DNA from 4 places in the Anaerobacillus sp. CMMVII genome. Region 3 is predicted to be linked to each of the others. Evidence: predicted binding sites of a transcription regulator. Region 3 holds the regulator's gene; each other region holds the start of a gene.
The links. Region 3 encodes Rex, which represses fermentation and respiration genes when NADH is low (regulators of the CRP and FNR family bind a similar motif). Its sites were predicted from a motif close to TTGTGAAATATTTCACAA; they were not measured.

Region 1 (3,217 bases), on a different contig from region 3:
TCTTTTGTTTTTCCAAGCGTAAAAAATAGCGTCCCTATCCCTAAGTCAAAACCATCTAAAACGGCATAACCAATTATTAAAACACCTAACAGGATAAACCAAATAATATTGAGATCCATTATGCAGTTTCCTCCCTTCCTGATTCGTGACCCTTATCAGTACTAAATGCTTTTTCCATATCAAATTTCTTCACTTCTTTTACCATCAGATAAATCATCAGGTATAAAAGGAACGTGTATATCCCAATGAAAAAACCTAGTGACAATACTAACTCCATGGTACTTAATTGGGAAACACCATCAGCTGTTCTTAAAACACCATAAACAATCCAAGGCTGCCTGCCCCATTCAGCTACAATCCAGCCTGCTGTGTTAGCAAGATATGGTGTTGGCAATAGTAGCAATGATGTTTTTAGGGCGAAGTGATTATCATAAAGTGTTCCTCTTCGCATTTGGAAAGCTAGATAGATCGTCCAGAAAATAAAGATCATTCCTAAACCAATCATGACTCGAAATGCTATAAAGTTACCTAAAATTGATGGACGTTCATCTGCGGGAAACTCTTTTAAACCTAATACTGGCTCATTTCGGTCTCCGTGAGTCAGATAGCTTAGTAGTCCTGGGATGCCTATTTCAAATTTATTCGTTTCGTTTTCATAGTCTGGAATGGCAAACAGTAATAAGTGTGCATTACTCTCTGTTTCCCAATGGGCTTCATAAGCTGCAAGCTTTGCTGGCTGTGTCTCAGCTACTAATACTGAGTGAGAATGTCCTGAAAAAGCCTGAGTCACAGAAAAGACTAATCCAAAAATCACCGCATATTTCATTGATTTTTTTGCAAGAGGAATATTCTTCTTTCTTAACAAATAGTAAGCGCTAATCGCGATTACAAAAAAGGCAGATAAAATGTAAGCACCTTGGAGAACGTGGAAAAATCTCACCATTGTTGACGGATTAAAAATAGCTTCAGCAAAGTTGACCATTTCTGCACGGTTCATTTCCTCGTTAATAATAAATCCTGCCGGTGTGTGCTGCCATGAATTGGCGGCAATAATCCAAAATGATGACATCGTTGTTCCGAGCGAAATCATTAGTGCCGCAAAAAAACGCATCCCCTTAGAAATCTTATCACGGCCAAAAACTAGTAAACCAATAAACGTCGACTCTAGGAAGAAGGCAAATACCCCCTCAGCAGCAAGTGGCGCACCAAAGATATCACCTACAAATCGGGAGTAACCTGCCCAATTCATTCCAAATTGAAATTCCATCGTAATCCCTGTAGCAAGCCCTACACCAAAATTGACGAGAAACAGCTTCGTCCAGAAACGGGCCATTTTATCGTATAGGGGATTACCTGTTCTCCAATACCGGAACTCCATGAAAGCAATGAAGACTGCCAAGCCTATCGTTAAAGGGACGAAAAAATAGTGAACGATCACTGTAAACATAAACTGTAACCTTGATAACATTAAAACATCGAGCATTTCAAACATACCTATTCCCCTCCACCTACCTATTCTTTTCTACTTACTCAACACTTTGTTCAGTAATGAACATTTAACACTAAATCAACTAACTTGTTCAGTATTACACAAACATTAACATCCAGTACCCATGCTCACTTCTGATCATATTTCTATTCAAAAATAATATTCACTTATACCCTAAGTGTGATATTTATCACTTTAATACAATTGTAATAGTGATTAAGGCGAAATAGGGGTCAAATTTTTGGCTAATTTGTGAATGTTTCTTCATAAGTACTTCACATTTATATATGAAGGAAAATAACATTCACCTGTAACAAAACTCAAAAATATAATTTCACGATAGAAAAACACGAGCATCTTCCTAAGAGATACTCGTGTTTGTAGGTATTAGTATTAGGCATCTATAGATTTTGCTAACAAATCATGAACCTTTTCATATGTCGCATTTTCTGTTGGTCGATCAAATTGGTTGGAGCTAACGTAGCTATACACGATCTTCCCATCGCTATCAACTAAAAATAAACTTGGATGGGCGAGGCGGAAAGCATCAAAACTAATTGGATTGTACACATCAAATTGTTTAATCACAGACCGATCAGCATCAATTAAAAAAGGAAAAGGCATTGGATTTTTCTCTAACCACTTTGCTGCAGAACTTTTATTTTGACCAGCAATTACAAATATATTTACCCCTAACTCCTTATATTTAGCTACATTTTCACGCAGTTGAACTAACTGCTTGCGACAATTGGGTCAAAACGTCCCCCTTAAAAAATACAGTAAAAACGGTTCCCCTTCCAAGTGCTTGGAATTATATGTTTTCCCATCAACACCCTCAAGTGTAAACGTCGGAATTTTCGCTCCAGGTTTTAGTCCCTTATCTGCCTTAGGCATTACATTCCCCTCCACTTTTCTATATTTTAAACTTACCATCATTAATTTACCTTAATTGGGGAGTGAAAGTCATTTATTAGCAATATAATTTAATCTCTCTTCCATCGGGATATGCACCGGTACGTCAAAGTAATAAATAAAAAATACTGCTATAGGGATTGACAATACGTACGCCACTAATGGCTTTTTATAAAATAATCTTAACATTGGGAACATAATACAATCAAAAAGGGCTGACCAACCTAAATGCCAACCATGCTGGTAATATATTTTATCAAGAACTAAAAACACAACTTCAAATCCAACGTAAACGCTTATCCAAGTCACATAATGTAAAAAGATCCGTTTTGGTGTACTGGGATACTTCGCTAAAAACATTAATACTGTTCCTGGAAAAACAATAAGAGTATAAACAACTTCTGTTAAAGTATGGTTAGATAAAATGTCCGGGTTAAATTTCCATAGTAAATAGTTTGCACATAAAAAATTATACATAAGGTTTCCAATTGCAATATAAAGCATGGTAGTATGATACTCTTTCCAATTGCGATAATCACGACGAATCCAAACAGCTAGCACTGTCATTAATCCGATTAAAATATGCATATGTTTACTCCCTTGTATATTTACATTTTAGTTATTTCCAATAAATAAAATATCTTGCATTTCTGTGAAACGTGTACAATTTACATTTGGGCTGAAGTGATTAAAAATTATGCCGAGTGAAGGATATTTTACAAAAAAAGTAATTCACTAGTCCTTGAAATACCGGTGATTCATAACTAAAATAAATCGGATCTTAAAACATCTCTGCTTCAGAACTTAGATTGAGTC
Region 2 (3,217 bases), on a different contig from region 3:
CTCGCGCTTTGGTTTCCGCATTATACTTTAATTCATTGGCTAAATTTACGCGTTCAAAATTATTATAAACAATAAATTCCATGTTCACTTTTTGAAGGTTTAGAGTATAGAGAACAATTGAGCAAATCAATACTAAGATTACAAGAATGGTACCAAATCCAACATATAATTTCGTTTTTAATTTCATAGTATTACCTTTCATATGTGCGATTATTTTTACAAAAAATGTATCAGACGCTAAAATTTTACAAGAACTCCTTTGATTCTACTATAATTTTACTACAGTTACTAGCAATTATTACTAAATTTTACTACTCTAGTGAGAATTCATAATTACCTTAATCACGCTATCTCAAACTAAATGAAGTTGCGAATCGCTTTTGGCAACTTCATTTAAAATAGTTAACACTACTAATTTTTAAAACGGTCTTTTCTAAAGGCTCTTTTCTATAACATTGCTCCTGCGGTTACTCGTCGCACAAAAAACTTGTTGCTTTTTAACCTAAAATAATTGGAAAACTTCCTTAGATGAAGATATCACCGAATACAATAGGTAAGAAAAGAGCAGTGCTTACTAATAAGTAGTGATATCTTTCGATTTTTACAAAAGCAACAAACTTTACGAAAACAGCCTTTTAAAAATAAAAAAGAGACTAACCTTTGGATAAAGGAAGTCTCTTTAATAGTACTATAAGGATGTTGTATTTTCTTTCGTGCGCATCGCTTCTGGAATATATACACAGAACGGTTCACTTTCTAAATAGTCACCAGTTACTGCATATGTCCTAGATCTAGAACCACCGCATACAAATTTAAATTCACAAACACCGCATTTACCTTTATAGAGGTCTGGATTACGGAGCTCTTTCAATACTGGAGACTCTCGATAAATTTCTTTCAAAGGCTTCTCTCTGACATTTCCTACTACAATTGGTAGTAAACCACTTGGCATAACATCGCCAGTATGTGAAACGAAAATAAAGCCATTTCCATCGTTTACTCCTTTTGGTGCCCGTTTTAAGCCGTCAATAAGATAAGCTGTATCAGTTATTGAATCTTCATAACGAATATCACCTTTATCTACAAGCTTTTCTCTTGTCTTTTGTTGAATAACGACCCGCCGATAGTGTTGTGCTGCTGTCGTTTTAATATCGTAAGGAGCTGTTTTCCCTAGTTCATAAAGCCAACGAAATACCTTTTCGTGTTCAGCAGGGGTTAAGCAAGCATCCATTTGCCCTCTTCCTGTAGGAACAAGGAGGAAGATATACCACATAACTGCTTTTAACTCCCCAACTAACTCGGCCATTTTCTCAAGTGAATCATAATTATAACGAGAGATAACTGTATTGATTTGCAATGGCATATTTAATTCATTTAAATACTTAATCTTTTCAACTGTTAAATCAAATGATCCTGGAGTTCCTCGAAAATGATCGTGAATTTCTGGTGTTGGACCATCAAGGCTAATCCCCCAGCGGGAAAGACCAACATTTTTTGCTTTTTCCATTGCTTCTTTCGTTACATTGTCAGTAGCACTCGGAGTCATTGATACACGCATACCTTTTTTCACTGCATATTCCGAAAGTTCAAAGAGGTCTTTTCGCATCATACAGTCTCCACCTGTAAATACGAGCATTGGATTATTCATTTCATATATTTCATCAATAAGTTTAATTCCTTCTTCATGGCTCAATTCATTTGGATCTGGTTTCGTTTGTGCGTCAGCTCGACAGTGAACGCATTTTAATTCACAAGCACGTGTAACCTCCCAAATAACAATAAAAGGATCTTGATCGTAATCAATTTGTGCGCCCATTCCCCCTGGATGCCCCATCCCCATTCCTTTTGGATGTCCCCCTGGATGTCCCATTCCTTTTGGATGTTCCATTTTATGCATCTTCATCACCAAACTTTTTTTGTATTTTTTACTACTTGTAAGTATAGCTTTATTTTAAAACGATTAGATGAGAGAAATTTGTAGATTTGTTACAAACTAAGAACAATTAGGTAATCTTTACTGAGTACAACTTCGATTAATACCAAAAATAACTTTGTAAAGTTGTTTTCAAAAGGCCTCTTTATGTTTTTAGATTATTACTATTTGAAATGATTAACTGTGAAAAAAATCACATTTATACGTAGCTAAACCCATTTCTCATCATAAACCCATATGTTATCAAGCTTTTAAGGTTTCGAACATTTTATGAACATTATTTATTACCTCTTTCTGAAAGAACATTGTTTCTCTTGCTACGATTCCTAAATTTCAATCAAGATTTAAATCTATTTACAAATCCTAAAAGTTTTTGGAAATATGAAAAAGGAAATAAAAGCTCCTTAAAGCTCTTATCTCCTCTTTTAGTTACTATATTTTTTTTTCACTCTGTTCATCAGTTTTAAGTAGTCTGTGTCCGATCCAATGTCATAACGGTCGCCTGCAATACACATTCCAATGCAGTTTTCCTCCGCTAGCAAATCCTTAATTGCATCCGTTAATTGTATTTCTCCTCCGACCCCTTGTTCTAATTTTTCTAAGTAAGTAAAAATTGTCGGGTTAAATATATAACGCCCTGTAACAGCCAAGTCAGACGGTGGGGAATTTTCAGGCTTTTCGACGATATCAGTGATTTGATATTGACGTCCTTTCAGTTTTTCCCCTTTGATCACACCATAATTTTTTAACAATTCAGGTTTTACTTTTTGTAGTCCAATGACCGAGGAGTGATGTTCATTGTAGGTCTCGATAAGTTGGGCTAATGCTACCTTTCTTCTACAAAGAAAAATATCATCTGGTAGGATAACGGCAAACGGCTCATTTTTCACAAACAACTTTCCTAATGCAACTGCATCGCCTAGACCCTCAGCATAAGGTTGACGGATATATTGAATGTGGATATTCGGGATTGATGCTTTTTCTAATAGATGGAGCTTATTCGTTTTCTCTAGAAATGTCTCTAGTTCTAATGAGCGATCAAAGTAATCCAATATCATATTTTTGTTTCTGGATACAACAATTAGTATTTCTTCAATTCCTGCATCAACAGCTTCCTCAACAATGTATTGAATTGCAGGTTTCCCTCCTATCGGAAACATTTCTTTAGGAAGAACTTTCGTAATAGGTAAATTTCTCGTACCATAACCCGCTGCTGGAATAATTGCTTTTTTCACCTTCTTCATTTAATTCAATCCCTTCTGTTAATGCACTCAATATATAAAT
Region 3 (3,217 bases):
ACGTTCTTGTTTTTCAGAAGCTCTGCCTATTAGCAAACCTAGTGGTATCGTTAGAATGGCGATTACCCCTAAAAGCAAAAACCCTTCATTAATCGCTTGTAAACTTGCTTCTTCCATTGTCCCGACATTAGGAAATACTTGCACTTTACGAACCTCATAATAGATTGAGATAAAGACGATCCCTAGAGCTGAACTAATTTGCCTTAAGACGTTGTTCATTGCTGATCCTCTAGAAATAAATTTTTCTGGAATGGCATTCATTCCGGCAGTTGTCGCAGGCATGGTTGAGAAGCCTTGACCAATTCCTCGCAGTGCCATGAGTAAGAAAATCATAGCTAAAGAGGTTTCCATTGTTGTAAATCCTAAAGCAATTGTAGGGACAGCGATCATGACTAGACCACTAGTAACAACAAGTAATGGTCCTTTTCGATCGAGAAGTCGGCCTCCAATGGTCATAAATATGCCGGTGAAAAGCGCCGCTGGTAAAAATACTAGGCCTGTGACTACCGGCCCTAACCCGTACACATGTTGAATTAATAAAGGTATTAGAAAGATTCCTCCGAATAACGCTAATGAGGTTGAAATTGAAATCCAGACACTATATGTGTAAGCCTTGTTTTTAAAAATTGATAAATCTAATAATGGCTGCTCTTGATGGTTTTCAATTTTTACGAAGAGATATAGCGAGACTATTCCAATAATTATTAATGTAAGATTTAGAGGTTGTATTAGATGCTCTATTGCTGAAACTCTCCCTAATGCATATAGGATTGCTCCTACTCCCACTGTTACTGAAGCAAATCCCCATTTATCGAAGGTAATTCCTTGGACTCTGTTTGTATTTTTTAAGTACATTGCACCAATCAAAATTCCTAAAGCCCCTGTTGGTACGTTAACTAAAAAGAGCCACTGCCAACTGCCAGATTCAATAATAAATCCACCAATCGTAGGCCCAATCGTAGGCGCCATCATCGCTGCAACGCCCCAGATACCTGTGGCAAGTCCCCGCTCATGTCTTGGAAATACTTCAAAGATAAGTGCCATTGATAATGGCATCATAATTCCACCAGCGATTCCTTGAATGCCCCGGAAAAATATAAGGGAACTAAGGTCCCAAGAAAACGAGCCTAAAATAGAGCCGATGATAAAGATTACTAAACCGCTCAAATAAAGCTTTTTCTTTCCGAATTTATCTCCTAAGTAGCCGGTTAATGGCATGGTTATTCCCATCGTTACCATGAAGATTGTAATTACCCATCCGGTAGCTACCGCATCAGCTTCAAATACCTTCATCAAATGGGGAACTGCCGGATTTAACATGCTGTTGTTTAAAATAATTGTAAAAGTTCCTAATAATACTGCTATCACTACAAGCCATTTTTCAGGAAACAATTTTCTCATCTGTAGAATCCTTTCGTTTTTCGAAATATATTTTTAATCATACCATGAAAAATGAAATTTTAGTATAGAAGGGTTTAATAATCAAGGATTTTTTTACCAGTCATTTATAAAGAAGAAAAAACCCTAACTATCAGATTTACAATACTGAAGGTAAGAGTAATTGGATTGAACGTCTTTGTTATCTCCGTAGCCAAATTGATTCTATAATAAAAAAGGGTTACCACTGTTTAGACATGTGATAACCCTTTCATTGTATTTCGTGCAGGTACGACTCTTACATTGGATAATGCTTAAGAAAATAAATTAATGACTGAAGTTCAACCGATAGATCAATATGATGAACTCGGATGTTCTTTGGTACTGATAGTCTGGCTGGTGTGAAATTCAAAATTCCTTTTATACCACAAGCAACCAAACGATCTGCTACCTTTTGAGCAACGGATGACGGTACAGTTAATATCGCGACTGAAATAGAAGAGTCTAAAACTTTTTCTAAATCATCTAAATGATAAATAGGAACGCTTCCAAGCTCAGTCCCGACTTTATTTTCATCGACATCAAAAGCTAGTTCAATTCTTGTACTATTATTCTTTGAGAAATTGTAATGCAAAAATGCTGTCCCTAAGTTTCCGACACCGATTAGTGCGACATTCGTAACCTCATCCTGGTCTAATGTTTTTCTAAAAAAGGTTAATAGATAATTTACATTGTATCCATACCCCTTTTTCCCAAGTGCACCAAAGTAGGAGAAATCTCGACGAATCGTTGCTGAATCTACTTTTACGGCTTCACTTAATTCCGAAGACGAAACTCTTTGCTTCCCAGACGCTTGTAAATTTTCTAAAAATCGATAATACAAAGGCAACCGTTTTGCCGTTGCTTGAGGAATTTTCGTTTGATCGATATTCATTTTTCTGCCTCCAACCTGTACCTTCAACTAGATAAAGGGCAAAACAAAATCAATGGTTTAGGTGCTCATCCCCACTAATGCAAATCCTCATTTTCTATGTTTCATTGTTTACCAATTCACAAATCCTTGCTAATAACTCCCGGTTTTTCCCCTTTAGTCGGTACAAATGTTAATTGTTTTAGTCTACACTTTTCTCTCTTTTAAAATCTCCGCTTTTTCCACCTGTTTTTTCAACTAAGTATGTAGGTCCAATAACCATTCCTTTATCAACAGCTTTGCACATATCATAAACCGTTAAAGCAACAGCAGAAGCTGCCGTTAAAGCTTCCATTTCAACTCCTGTACTTCCCTTTGTTTTTACTTTTACGTAAATATTAAGCTTGTGATTGTCGTCTTTTGTAGACCAATCAAAGGTAACATCCACGCCTGTTAATGCTAGTGGATGACACATTGGGATCCAATCAGCCGTTCTTTTCGCAGCCATGACTCCTGCAACCTGAGCTACGCCAAGAACATCCCCTTTGCCCATGGATCCTTCTTTAATTTTTGTATAAATTTCTGCACTTACTTCAACACTAGACTTTGCTAAAGCTGTTCGAACCGTCTCATTCTTTTCAGAGATATCGACCATTTTTGCGCGTCCTTGTTCATTAAAATGAGTAAACGATGACATTTCAAATGTCCCCTTTCAATTCATTACAAATATATTGTACACCATTTTGTCAAATTTGTAATCGTTTCATAAATTGTAACGAAAATGAAATAATTCTCTTTTTTTAAGGGCTCTTTTCAAGAGTAATTCAATTTATAATCCATATTTGGTGTCTAAAGCCTTCAAATGTTAGAAAGGCTTCCCCGATAACTTAATATCTCTTCATTACTAGCTGTCTTAATGTTACTATCTTG
Region 4 (3,217 bases), on a different contig from region 3:
TTTATCAATTTGTAGAAACTCACCAATGACTCCGGTTGACGATACAGCTACGTAATGCTCTGGAACCCCAAAAACTTCAGCTGTAGCTTTTCGCATTGTATACGCATCTTCAACCCCTTTTTTTCCAGTACAAGCATTTGCATTCCCACTGTTTACGATAATTGCTTGAAGCTTACCTTCTTGAGCTATACTCTCTTTTGTCACCTTTATCGGAGCAGCCTGCACTTTATTTAATGTGTACACAGCCGCACTACTTGCAGGAACTTCACAGTAGATCACCCCTAAGTCTAAACGATACCGTTTTACACCCGTGTGTAAACCCGCTGCATAAAATCCTTTCGGAGTAATGATACTACCAGCCTCTACAGGACTAGCCGAAAAACTTTTAACGTTGTATCCAATTCCTTCACCTCATTATAATTATTGCTTATGGTAAGATGGGCGGGGCCAAAAGCCCTGTTCCTTCATCAATTCCTAGCATTACATTTAAGTTTTGAACTGCCTGACCTGCAGCTCCTTTCATCAAGTTGTCAATCACTGATACAATTGTTACCCACCCAGTTCGTTCATCGTAGGTGATCCCAATATCACAGTAATTTGAACCATATACTTCCTTAGTAGCTGGATATTCTCCTATGCCCCTTACTCTGACGAATTTGTCTTCTTGATAATGATGCTGATACAATTCGCGTAGTTCCTTTTCAGTTATCATTTGAAGCGGTTTACAATAAATGGTTGCCATAATTCCCCTCGTCATTGGTACTAGATGAGTATTAAATTTAACTGGCCCCAAATTGCTATTTGCCTTTTTAAGCATCTGCTCAATTTCGGGAATATGTTGGTGCTCATTGACTTTGTAAATTTTGAAATTTTCATTTACCTCACAATAGCTCGTAGCCAAGCTCGCATTACGACCTGCACCAGAAACCCCGGATTTCGCATCAATGATGATGGATTCCGTGTCTACTGCAAAATTCTTAAGTAGTGGAAACAACCCCAGAATAGTGGCAGTTGGGTAACAACCTGGATTGGCAATTAATCTAGCATTCTTTATTTCTTGTCGATTTATTTCTGTTAAACCGTAAATTGCCTTTTCTAGTACATGTTTAGGAGCAGCTTTTTTCTTATACCAATTTTCATAAACTGCAGAATCCCTAAAACGTAAATCACCAGATAAATCAATGACTTTTATACCATTTTCAACAAATGCAGGTGATAGTTCCCTAGAAACTCCTGAGGGTGTAGCCATAAAAACTATATCAGTATCTTTGGAAATTTTCTCAATATCAATCGGCTCTAATTTTTGCAAATAACTCGCGCCTATAGTAGCCCCAACCTGTGAAGATGAATGTATTGTATAATTACGAATCAATTTATGTTGGTGGAGAATGCGAACTAATTCTGCTCCTCCATACCCAGTTGCCCCAATTACCGCTGCCTTCATATTTCTCCTCTTTTCTTTGTCACTTCATTTAACGATTTAATGTTGTTTTTAATTATAAGATTGAATAAAAATAAAATCAACTGTATTTTTATATTTTTTTATTTTAGAAAATATATAGGTAAACAGCTGATACATATGGACACTTTCATTTTTCTTTGTATTCTTATTATTCCTTAACTTATTTTTATACATTAACCCATAAAAATTAATATTGATAATGATTATCATTCGTGATAACTGTCACATCTTATTTTATGAAGGCCATTTATAATGAAGCAAGAAGAACAAATAAAAGGAGTTGTGATTAATGTCAGGAAAAGTTGTTGAGTTAGATGTTCGAGAGGATTTAAAAAATAAGCTAGAACCTTTTCAAAAGATAATGAGTGCCGTTAAAAGTTTAGATAAAGGAGATGTTTTTGTCTTACATTCCACGATAAAACCTACACCACTTCTAACGATTATGAAGACAAAAGGATATGCCAATGAGGTTCAGAAGAAAGCTGACGACCATTTCATCACAACATTTAAAAAGAAGAAACGTAGTTTTTTCTTCTGGAAAAAAGATGAAGAAGTGGCTGATCGTCCTCCTTGTTCACAACAAGATAGCCCAATTCTAATTGATGAGACTATATTTTATTTAGATAATCGAGGACTAGAGCCACCTCAACCAATGATTCGTACACTATCTAGATTGAGTTCAATGAAAAATGGAGAAGTTTTAACAATTCGTAATGACCGCCTTCCAGCGTTTTTAATTGAAGAATTAAACCAACTAGGTTATGAGTATTCACCAAAAGAAATGGAAGATGGTTCTGTTGAAGTCACAATTGTAAAGAAAGAGGGTAAGCGATGAATATTCCTACAGGAAGCCTAATCGCAAAAGATCAAACAAGAGCAAGCTTTTACCTTCCATTTTCATTTATGATTACAGCATTTTTGTCTTTGTTTGTATTTTCTATCGTACTCATTGTTGGTGGTTCTCTTTTTACTGGTGCGAATATTCGTACAACATTAGGAATTGGTGCAATGCACTTATTTATCCTTGGATTTACAACGATGTTAGCGATGGGAGCAGTTTATCAACTTGTACCTGTTGTTATTAATGAAAAACTATATAGTATTCGTTTAGGTGTCATTCACTACTTTTTATTTACAACTGGGTCTATCGGTCTATTAATTGGTTTTTTTCAATTTAATAAAAATGTCTTAATCGGTTCTTCGATAATCACAGTTGCTGGTGTCATTATCTTTATTGTAAATATATTTATGACAATATCTAAAGCAAAAGCATTCAATAGCATTTTATTTGCTACAGTAAGTTCTTTTGTCTATTTATTGCTTACAGTAGTTTCAGGACTACTCCTGGCCTTAAACTTTTCGTTTCAAATTTTACCAACTTTACATTCAGCTATATTAGCAGCCCATATATGGTTTGGATTTGTTGGTTGGTTTTTATTTTTAATCGTAGGCTATAGTTTCAAAATGCTTCCAATGTTTTATTTAGCCCACGGTCAACCAATTAACCTGCAAAAATGGATTTTACTAACGTTCCATTTAAGTTTAGTGATAATTTCAGTTAACTTTTTCTTGCAAGCAGGTTTTATCCTAACAATTATTGGATTCTTGTTCTTTTTATTAGGCTTAGGTCTTTATCGTTACCATATCTATCAAATTCAGCAGAAGAAGTTTAAAAGGAATCCTGGGAAAGGAATTACGGTAACAGTTTATGCTGTTGATGGTTTTATTTTAGTCGTCATCTTATCCATAATTGCC

Region 1: a site for Rex is predicted at 1,577-1,594, ahead of H1D32_RS18485 (cytochrome ubiquinol oxidase subunit I). Genes of this name have one in related genera too.
Region 2: a site for Rex is predicted at 2,115-2,132, ahead of H1D32_RS23665 (TIGR04053 family radical SAM/SPASM domain-containing protein). Genes of this name have one in related genera too.
Region 4: a site for Rex is predicted at 1,673-1,690, ahead of H1D32_RS24190 (DUF2249 domain-containing protein). Genes of this name have one in related genera too.

Annotation. Positions count from the first base shown of each region.
Region 1 is NZ_JACEHK010000015.1:244,906-248,122, reverse strand. It holds gene cydB (cytochrome d ubiquinol oxidase subunit II) at 1-119, opposite strand, end outside; gene H1D32_RS18485 (cytochrome ubiquinol oxidase subunit I) at 119-1,492, opposite strand; partial or broken gene H1D32_RS18480 (peroxiredoxin family protein) at 1,883-2,230, opposite strand; gene H1D32_RS18475 (thioredoxin domain-containing protein) at 2,243-2,383, opposite strand; gene H1D32_RS18470 (CBO0543 family protein) at 2,453-2,989, opposite strand.
Region 2 is NZ_JACEHK010000018.1:8,432-11,648, forward strand. It holds gene H1D32_RS23660 (ATP-binding protein) at 1-187, opposite strand, end outside; gene H1D32_RS23665 (TIGR04053 family radical SAM/SPASM domain-containing protein) at 689-1,840, opposite strand; gene H1D32_RS23670 (UTP--glucose-1-phosphate uridylyltransferase) at 2,359-3,177, opposite strand.
Region 3 is NZ_JACEHK010000001.1:325,001-328,217, reverse strand. It holds gene H1D32_RS01805 (MDR family MFS transporter) at 1-1,401, opposite strand, end outside; gene H1D32_RS01800 (redox-sensing transcriptional repressor Rex) at 1,676-2,311, opposite strand; gene moaC (cyclic pyranopterin monophosphate synthase MoaC) at 2,490-2,984, opposite strand.
Region 4 is NZ_JACEHK010000018.1:108,668-111,884, forward strand. It holds partial or broken gene argJ (bifunctional ornithine acetyltransferase/N-acetylglutamate synthase) at 1-402, opposite strand, end outside; gene argC (N-acetyl-gamma-glutamyl-phosphate reductase) at 428-1,444, opposite strand; gene H1D32_RS24190 (DUF2249 domain-containing protein) at 1,752-2,297, shown strand; gene H1D32_RS24195 (heme-copper oxidase family protein) at 2,294-3,217, shown strand, end outside.